DNA from 3 places in the Thalassospira sp. A40-3 genome. Region 1 is predicted to be linked to each of the others. Evidence: predicted binding sites of a transcription regulator. Region 1 holds the regulator's gene; each other region holds the start of a gene.
What was found. The regulator PhoB, encoded in region 1, activates phosphate uptake and scavenging genes when phosphate is short. The targets are predictions, from matches to a motif close to TNTCATAAAACTGTCA.
Positions count from the first base shown of each region.

Region 2: a site for PhoB is predicted at 2,087-2,102, ahead of IT893_RS11745 (RNA degradosome polyphosphate kinase). Genes of this name have one in related genera too.
Region 3: a site for PhoB is predicted at 1,764-1,779, ahead of phnD (phosphate/phosphite/phosphonate ABC transporter substrate-binding protein). Genes of this name have one in related genera too.

Region 1 covers NZ_CP065428.1:3,666,932-3,670,211, forward strand. The annotation lists gene IT893_RS16835 (cation:proton antiporter) at 1-892, shown strand, start outside; gene phoB (phosphate regulon transcriptional regulator PhoB) at 974-1,672, opposite strand; gene phoU (phosphate signaling complex protein PhoU) at 1,690-2,412, opposite strand; gene pstB (phosphate ABC transporter ATP-binding protein PstB) at 2,435-3,238, opposite strand; gene pstA (phosphate ABC transporter permease PstA) at 3,240-3,280, opposite strand, start outside.
Region 2 covers NZ_CP065428.1:2,565,355-2,568,634, reverse strand. The annotation lists gene IT893_RS11745 (RNA degradosome polyphosphate kinase) at 1-1,986, opposite strand, end outside; gene IT893_RS11740 (histidine phosphatase family protein) at 2,177-2,725, shown strand; gene aspS (aspartate--tRNA ligase) at 2,968-3,280, shown strand, end outside.
Region 3 covers NZ_CP065428.1:737,002-740,281, reverse strand. The annotation lists gene fumC (class II fumarate hydratase) at 1-729, opposite strand, end outside; gene IT893_RS03305 (DeoR/GlpR family DNA-binding transcription regulator) at 891-1,736, opposite strand; gene phnD (phosphate/phosphite/phosphonate ABC transporter substrate-binding protein) at 1,914-2,912, shown strand; gene phnC (phosphonate ABC transporter ATP-binding protein) at 2,995-3,280, shown strand, end outside.

The DNA.
Region 1 (3,280 bases):
TTATAACGAATTTGGCACCATCGTGATGTGGCTGGTGCTGTTGCTGGTGATCAAGACGGCGGTTTTGTTCGTTCTGGCGCGCGCGATCCGGTTTGAAACCGGCCTTGCCATCCGGGTGGCGATGAGCCTTGCCGCCGGGGGTGAATTTGCCTTTGTGATGTTTGCCCTGGCCGCCCAGAACGGTGCGGTGCCGCTTGAAATGGCCGCCATGCTGATCCCGGTGGTGGCGATTTCGATGGCGCTGACCCCGACGCTGATCAGCCTTGGTCACAAGATCGAGGAAAAGCTTCATCCCAAGGAAGAAGACCAGCTTGGCAAGATTGCCGAAGAATCCGAGGGCATTCACCAGCATGTTCTGGTGATCGGAAGCGGCCGCGTTGGCCGGGTTCTGGCCCGGTTGCTCAAGACACGCAACATTCCGTTCCTGGTGCTGGATAGTGACGCACAGCAGGTTTCACGCGGGCGGGCAGAAGGCCTTCCGGTTTACTTTGCCGACGGGTCCCGCCCGGAAACTTTCCGGGCCGCGCACACGGATGAGGCAAAAATTGCGGTTGTTGCCATGGGGAACCCGCATGCGACCGAGAAGACGGTCGCCCTTTTGCGCCAGCATTACCCGCATCTGAAGATCTTTGCCCGTGCGCAGGACATCACCCATATCGGGCCGCTGTCGCGCCACGGGGCGGATGCGGCCATTCCGGAGGTTCTCGAAACCGGGTTGCGGTTATCTGATCACGTTTTGGCCGCCTGTGATGTGCCGCAGGAAGATATTGATGCCGAAATCGCCAAATTCCGCCGTGCAGACATGCTGTTGATGAACGAACTGGCGCCGCGCCCGCAGCGCAAACCGTCAGGATCGGAGAATGCCGACAAACCGGCGAAGAAAGAAACCTGAAGACGTTACGGCCTTAAAACAAAAACCCCCGCAGCAAATCGCTGCGGGGGTTTTTTTAATTGGATCAGGCTCTAAACCGGCTTAGGCGGCGGTTTCAGAGTCCAGCGCATAGCCCGCGGCACGGACGGTGCGGATGATATCGCGCGTGCCCTTGACGTCATTGAGCGCCTTGCGCAGGCGACGGATATGAACGTCGACGGTGCGGGTTTCGACATAGATGTTCGGGCCCCAAACCGCGTTAAGCAACTGTTCGCGCGAGAAAACCCGCCCCGGATGTTCGAGGAAATAGCGCAGCAGACGGAACTCGGTCGGGCCAAGATGGATCGATTTTCCATTGCGGCTGACCCGGTGGGCGGCGAGATCCATTTCGATGTCGGAATAGATCAACTGCCCTTGTGGTTGCGCCGGACCGGACCGGCGCAAAAGCGCGCGGATACGGGCGAGCAGCTCGCCAATGGCAAATGGCTTGGTGACATAGTCATCAGCCCCGGTATCCAGACCGCGGATGCGGTCGCCCTCTTCACCGCGCGCAGTGACCATGATCACCGGCAAATCGCGGCTTTCAGGCTTGCGGCGGATCTGACGGCAGACCTCGATCCCCGACATTACCGGCAGCATCCAGTCGAGCAAAACCAGATCGACATGGGTTTCAGCCAGAATTTTCAACGCTTCGTCACCGTCACCGGCTTCGACAACCTGCATCCCCTCGCGTTCGAGGTTGTAGCGCAACATGGTTACGATTGCTGCCTCGTCCTCGACGATAAGAACCGTTGGGTCCATCTTCCTATGCTCCCGTGTCAGTCATTCGGTTCGACAACAGCGAAGTTCGCTGCGTCGTTTTTTGGCCGGTCAATCCCCGGCAGGTCTTCGCCCTTGATCCGGTAATAGATCGTTTCGGCGATATTGGTTGCGTGATCACCGATACGTTCGATGTTCTTGGCAATGAACAACAGATGGGTCGATGCGGTAATGTTGCGCGGATCTTCCATCATGTAGGTCAGCAATTCGCGGAACAGCGAATTGTACATATCGTCGACTTCCTGATCGCGTTCCCAGACCCGGTGGGCCTTTTCGGCGTCGCTTTCGATATAGGCATCCAGGACATCCTTGATGATTTCCTGGGCCAGCTTGGCCATGTTCGGGATCGCCTGAACCGGGCGGATCGGCGGGATCTGGTTCAGCACCTGCGCGCGTTTGGCGATGTTTTTGGCAAGATCACCAATGCGTTCAAGATCGTTTGACAGCTTAAGGGCCGTCACCACCTGACGCAGGTCATCTGCCATCGGCTGACGCAGGGCCAGAAGACGCACGGCAAAGTCCTGGACTTCCTGTTCGAGTACATCGATGCGCTGATCGGACAGGATGACTTTCTCGGCCAGTTCGGAATCGCGTTTGACGATGGATCTGATCGAGGAAATAAGCTGGCTTTCGGCAAGCCCGCCCATTTGCGAAATGATGTTGTTCAGACGGGTCAGTTCCTCGTCGAACGAACTTACGATATGGGTATGTTCATCAGCCATTTATGCGTACTCCTGGCGTCGCTTAACCGAAGCGGCCGGTAATGTAACCCTTGGTGCGTTCGTCCTTCGGGTTGGTAAAGATCTGATCGGTTTCACCGACTTCAACCAGCTTTCCAAGGTGGAAGAACGCGGTGCGCTGCGACACACGGGCGGCCTGCTGCATGGAGTGGGTGACGATCACGATCGTGTAGTTCGAACGCAACTCGTCTATCAGTTCCTCGACCTTGGCGGTCGCAATCGGATCAAGGGCCGAGCACGGCTCATCCATCAGGATGACTTCCGGGCTGACGGCAACCGCGCGCGCAATGCAAAGGCGCTGCTGCTGACCACCGGAAAGACCGGTTGCCGGTGACTGCAGGCGATCTTTGACTTCTTTCAGAAGACCGGCACGTTCGAGCGAGGTCATGACGATTTCATCAAGTTCGTCACGCGAATTCACCAGACCATGAATACGCGGGCCATAGGCCACGTTGTCATAGATCGATTTCGGGAACGGGTTCGGTTTCTGGAACACCATGCCGATGCGCGCGCGCAACTGAACCACGTCGATCCGCTTGTCATAGATGTCGCGACCATCCAGGGTAACGTCACCTTTGATCGTCACACCGTCAATGGTGTCATTCATCCGGTTCAGGCACCGCAGGAAGGTGGATTTACCACAGCCCGACGGACCAATCAGTGCGGTTACCTGCTGTTCGGGGATATCAAGGTTGACCTCATAGAGGGCCTGATTGTCGCTATAGAAAAGATCGAGCTTGCGCGCGGTCATTTTCGGGTTTTCGACCGACGGCTCCGCCGTCATTGCGCTCTGGGATACAGCAGCCATTTTACCACTTCCGTTCAAATTTTTTGCGCAGATACACAGCCA
Region 2 (3,280 bases), 1.1 Mb from region 1:
CTGTGCAGTGTCTTTCAGGTTGGCAATCATGATCTGTTCAACAATCTGTTGCTGACAGGTCGGATTTTCAACCGGAACCAGGGTTTCAACCCGGCGGTTCAGGTTACGCGGCATCCAGTCGGCGGACGAAATAAACGCCTTGGCCTTGCGCGACGGGAGCTTTGCCCCGTTGGCAAAGACAACGATGCGCGAATGTTCAAGGAACCGGCCGACAATCGATTTGACGCGGATATTTTCCGAAAGACCCGGAACCCCCGGACGCAGGCAGCAAATACCGCGCACGATCAATTCGATATGAACGCCAACCTGACTTGCGCGATAAAGCGCATCAATCACCACCGGGTCGACCAGACTGTTCATCTTGGCCCAGATGCCAGATGGCTTGCCAGCCTTGCAGTTCTCGATCTCCTGATCGATGTGGGTCAGAAGCGTCGGGCGCAGGGTATGCGGCGCAATCGCGATTTTTTCAAGCGAGCGCGGGGTGGCGTACCCGGTCATGAAATTAAAGATGCTGGCCGCATCACGCCCCAGTGCTGGATCGCACGAGAAGAACGAGATATCGGTATAGAACTTGGCAGTGATCGGGTGATAGTTGCCGGTCCCGAAGTGGGTATAGGTCTTAAGGCCGTGGGTTTCACGTCGGACCACCAGCGATACCTTGGCGTGCGTTTTCCAATCAAGGAAGCCGTAAACCACCTGACAGCCCGCACGTTCAAGGTCAGCCGCCCAGCGCAGGTTGGCTTCTTCGTCAAAGCGGGCCTTGAGTTCGACCATGGCGGTAACGGATTTGCCAGCCTCGGCCGCGGCGATCAGGGCCTTGACGATCGGGCTGTTTTCCGAGGTGCGATACAGCGTCTGTTTGATGGTGACCACATCGGGGTCACGGGCGGCTTGCAACAGGAACTGCACCACCACGTCGAAATCTTCGAACGGGTGATGAACCACCAGATCCTTTTTGCTGATCGCAGCAAAGCAATCGCCGCCAAAGTCACGCACCCGTTCCGGATAGCGGGCGGCATAGGGTGAGAACAGCAAGTCGTGATGCAGATCGGAATCGATCAGCTGTTTGACATCAACAACGCCGAGCAGGCCATCGACCTTGACGACTTCTTCAAGCGCGACATCCAGTTCATCAATGACGAAATCAAGCAGGTCTTCGGGCATTGCCGCGTTGACCTTGAGGCGGATGATGCTGCCGCGACGACGACGTTTCAGCGCGGTTTTGAAAACGCGCACCAGATCTTCGGCTTCTTCTTCGATTTCAACGTCCGAGTCCCGGATGACGCGGAAGAAACCGTGTTCGATCATATCAAAGCCCGGGAACAGCTTGCCGAGATAGAGCAAGATCGCCTGTTCGACCGGAAGATAACGTTCATTGCGGCCCGGCAGGCGCAGGAAGCGGCCGATTTTTTGCGGTACCGGAATAAGCCCGCGCATATTGTGCCCGTCTGCTGGATCAAACAGCTGCATGACGATGGCAAAGCCAAGGTTGGGAATAAACGGGAAGGGGTGCGACGGATCAATGGCAAGCGGGGTTAGCGTCGGGAAGATTTCGCGCGTGAAATAGCCATCCAGCCATTTGCGGTCGGTCTGGGTCAGGTCGCCCTGATCAATGACAGAGATGCCCTGTTTTTCCATCTCGCTGCTGAGCTGGCGCCAGACGCGTTGCTGATCCTGCATCAACTGGTTGGCATCAAAGGTAATGGCGCGCAGCTGTTCGGACGGGCTCATGCCATCCTGACTGACCTTGGTCATGCCGGCGCGGACCTGACCAACGAGGCCGGCGACGCGGACCATATAGAATTCATCAAGGTTGCTGGCCGAAATCGACAGGAAACGCAGTCTTTCAAGCAGCGGGTGGCCGGTATTCTGGGCCTCTTCAAGAACGCGATTGTTGAATGCCAGCCACGATAATTCGCGGTTAATGAAGCGGCTTTCCGAATCAATGGTGATCGCGCTTGACTGAACTGCAGCGGCGTGTGTCACGCTATGCCTCCTGCGGATTGAGGGAACGTCCTTGAACTTATGCGACAGTTCCCGGTTGCAAATGGAGTATAGGATAACTGCTTGGGTGGGTGCAATTTTCTTAAATTTATGTGTCAGTTTTTCTGATGGCATCAAAGCCTTTGATATGGCATGCAGGTATACCGTTGATCATCATTCGCGAAACGAAGATATGAAGACGTTGCTGCTGCTTCGGCATGCCAAATCAAGCTGGGCGGATCCGGGTCGGGCCGACCATGACCGCGAACTGAACCGTCGCGGTGAAAAGGCAGCCCCCTTTATGGGCCGCTATCTGCGTCAGCATGAACTGGTGCCGGACCTGATCTGGTGTTCGACGGCGGCGCGTGCGGTGCAGACGCTTGGCCTTTTGGGGCGGGATTTCGCAACCGATGCCGACGTGATCTATAACGAAGACCTGTATATGGCGAACGAGCGGGTGCTGCTTGAAAGCCTGCACCACACCCATGAAGACGCCAAGCATGTGATGTTCATCGGCCATAATCCAGGGATCGAGATTTTTGCCCAGTCGCTTTATGGCGGTGGCAATAATGAGGCCCGAGAGATCATGGCGCGCAAATACCCGACCTGCGGGCTTGCGCATTTCGAGTTCGATGTTGATCACTGGGGCGAAATCACACCGGGCAGCGGACGGCTGATCGACTTTATCAAGGTCAAGGATCTTCAGGCGATCAAGATCAGCGCAGAACCAATCACCCAATGATTTGCTGATCTGCGTTGACTGATCTGCATTACTGGCACTTGACGAAGGCGGCCTGTCCGCGTTTTATACCGCTGAAATTTTGAGATGCCGTGCCAATCGGGCAGGGAAACATCACACATAAGCGCTGTGGATATTACCGTGGCGCACGTGTTGTGGTGCGTTTTTTGTTTGACAGCGCGGGTCTGGCATGCACCTTTGCGGCCAAATTTGCGGCCCAAAATATAAAGCAACCTGGAATGACAATGCATCCTTTTCGCTCTCATAACTGTAATGCGCTGCGCGCGACTGACGCCGATGCGGAAGTTCGCCTGTCTGGCTGGATTCACCGTAAACGTGACCACGGCAACCTTCTGTTCGTTGACCTGCGCGACCATTACGGCATCACCCAGGTCGTGATCGATATTTCGAGCCCGCTGTTCGAGACGCTTGATAAAGCGCGTGCTGAAAGCGTGATCACGGTCGATGGCAAGGTTGTCAAACGTACCGCCGAGACCATCAACCCCAACTTGCCGACCGGCGAGATCGAAGTTTATGCATCGAACATCGAAGTTCAGT
Region 3 (3,280 bases), 1.4 Mb from region 1:
CGCGTTCAGCCCGGTACCAAGGGCGGTGCCCCCCTGTGCCAGTTTGCGCAGGCGTTTAAGCGCATCGTCGATCCGGTCCAGGCCGAGTGCGATTTGCGCAGCATAGCCGGAAAATTCCTGCCCCAGGGTCAGGGGCACCGCATCCTGCATGTGGGTGCGGCCGATTTTGACGATATCGCCAAATGCTTCGACCTTGGCGTCAAGGGTCGAGCGCAGGTGTTTAAGGGCGGGTTTCAGCTTTTCCTCGATCTCGACCACGGCGGCGATATGCATGGCGGCCGGGAAACTGTCATTCGATGACTGGCCACGATTGACGTGGTCATTGGGATGGACCGGTTCGCGCTTGCCCATCGGCTTGCCCAAAATTTCGCACGCCCGGTTGGCGATGACTTCGTTGGTGTTCATATTGGTCTGGGTACCCGATCCGGTTTGCCAGACAACAAGCGGGAAGTGATCCAAAAGCTTGCCTTCGGCCACTTCGGATGCGGCGGCCTCAATCGCCTTGGCCAGTTCCGGATCAAGATTATCAAGGGCGGCATTGGCGCGTGCCGCGGCCAGTTTTTGGATCCCGAACGCCTTGATCAGGGCATCTGGCATACGTTCACCGCCAATGCGGAAATTCTGTCTGGATCGCTGGGTTTGCGCCCCCCAATACCGATCAGAAGGCACATCAATTTCGCCCATGGTGTCCTGTTCGGTACGGGTGGTCACTGGATTGGTCACGATCATAATCCTCCGTGTCAGAAACAAACTGACCGGGGCGGGAACCCGGCATTCAACACAATAACGCGCTGTGCCGGGAAATATGGTTTGGAATCAGGACGAACGCAAACTCAACCGCGACCAAATTGCGGTTTGACGGATCTATTTATCGGTTCAGGCCAGTCGGTTCAGGCCGGACCATGTTTTTCATCACACCACGCCAAAAGCCGTATTCCCGCCCGTTCAAGCTGGGATGCGAATTCCGGTTCGGGTCGGCGATCCGTGATGATGCCGGTAAGCGCTTCAAGCGGAGCGACATTTTCCAGATAGCGTTGATCAAACTTCGTATGATCAACCATCAGCCAGGTTTCATCCGACCGTTCCATCATCGCGCGTTTGACGGCCACCGCCCGGCGGTTAACGTCACTAAAGCCCTGCCGCGAAATTCCCGATGCCCCGATAAAGGCAATATTGGCGTGAAAACGGCGCAGATATTCGACGGTATCGTTGCCATAGACCGCGTTTTCGCGACGGTCAAACTGGCCCGGGCACATCAAAACATCATCGTGATCGGCAAGTTCGGCCATGCCATGCACCACCGCATAGCAATTGGTCAGAAACGTACGCGGCAGTTTTGTCGTGCGGGCCGCCAGAAACGGCGCAATCTGGGCCACGGTTGATCCGGCATCAATCATTGCCACATCGCCGGACCGCACCATGTCAGCCGCCAGCATGCCAATCCGTTCAAACCCGGCCACAGCCGATAACTGGCGTTCCGCCAGATCGGGCTGATGGCCCATGGGCCGCGCCGATGCACCACCGAACTCGCGTTTGATCAATCCATCACGACTCAGCGCGTCAAGATCACGGCGGATGGTTTCGGTTGCAACATCGAATCGCTCTGCAAGTGTGGCAACTCTCACATGAGGGTGAACCTGTAACTCTTGCAGAATACGACGCTGCCGCTCTTTTTTTCCCAAACGCAAAGCCACATCCCCCTCAATTATGGCCGGTTTTGTGCCAATAGCGCGCATCTTAGCAACCCTGAGCGAAACCTTTTGTTACAGTTTTGTGTTGATTTTCCAACTTTTTCAAATTCATAATGTTGATTAAAGTAACAATAAAAACAACAAAACCACATTAAAAACAACAAAACCACATTCAAAAACGGCGGAAAGCCGTCATTCACAGGGAAGAAAGGTTCGAAAACAGTGTTTTCAATTCCGAAAAAAACCGACAGTTTAAAGCTCACCACCCTCCTTGCCGCAATCGGCATGGTCGGCATGGCATCCACCCCGGCCGCGGCGGCAGATGACTGCATCGCACGCGGCGATCTTGACCCGATGTATTGCGACATGGACGGCGACCTTGTTGCCGATGCCCCGCCCGCAGACCAGCAGGTTGATCCGGACACCCTTGTCTTTGCATATACCCCGGTCGAAGACCCGGCGGTTTATGCTGATATCTGGGACCCATTCCTGCAGCATCTTGAAGAAGTAACTGGCAAGGACGTTCACTTCTTTGCCGTTCAGTCGAACTCGGCAGAAGTCGAAGCCATGCGTTCAGGCCGCCTGCACGTTGCCGGCTTCTCGACCGGCCCGACCCCGTTTGCCGTCAACCTTGCCGGCGCGGTTCCGTTCGCCCTGATGGGTGCGGATGATGGTCGTTTTGGTTACACGCTTCAGCTCTACACCCGTGTAGACAGCGGCATTGATACCCCGGCTGACCTTAAGGGCAAACGCGTTGCTCATACCTCGCCGACTTCGAACTCGGGCAACCTTGCACCGCGTGCACTGCTTCCGGGTCAGGGCATCGTTCCTGAACAGGATTACGAAGTTGTCTATTCCGGTTCGCACGATCAGTCGATCCTGGGCGTTGTCGCCGGTGACTATGACGCCGCCCCGGTCGCGTCCGAAGTTGTCGAACGTATGGCCCAGCGCGATCTCTATGATCCGAACGAAGTCAAAATCATCTATGAAAGCAAGCCTTTCCCAACCACTTCGTTCAACTATGCCTACAACCTGAAGCCGGAACTGGTCGAAAAGATCAAGGAAGCCTTCTTTACCTTTGACATGAAGGGCACCGCCCTTGGTGAAGAATTCAAGGGTGTGTCGAAGTTCCTGCCGATCACCTATCAGGAAGACTGGGCGGTTATCCGCGAAATTCAGGCCGCCAACGGTGTGAAATACACCCCGGACAACCTGAAGTAATTCCTGATTTTCCAATCGATCCGAACTTTGCAGGGCCTGCCTTGGCAGGCCCTGTGCCACCCATTTCATTCGGGGTAACGCAATGCTGCGTATCAAAGAACTTGTAAAACGCTATGGCGAAGAAAAGGCAGTGTTGAAGAACCTGAACCTTGAAGTGCCGGGCGAAAGTGTTGTTTCCATCATCGGCGCATCAGGTGCGGGCAAAAGTACCCTTCTGCGTTGTATCAACCGCCTTGTCGAACCGTCTTCGGGCTCCATTGAACTCAATGGCACGGAACTGACCAAGCTTGAAGGCAAGGCGCTGCGTCTGGCACGCCGTCGCATCGGCATGGTGTTTCAGGGCTTCAACCTAATTGACCGTTTGACGG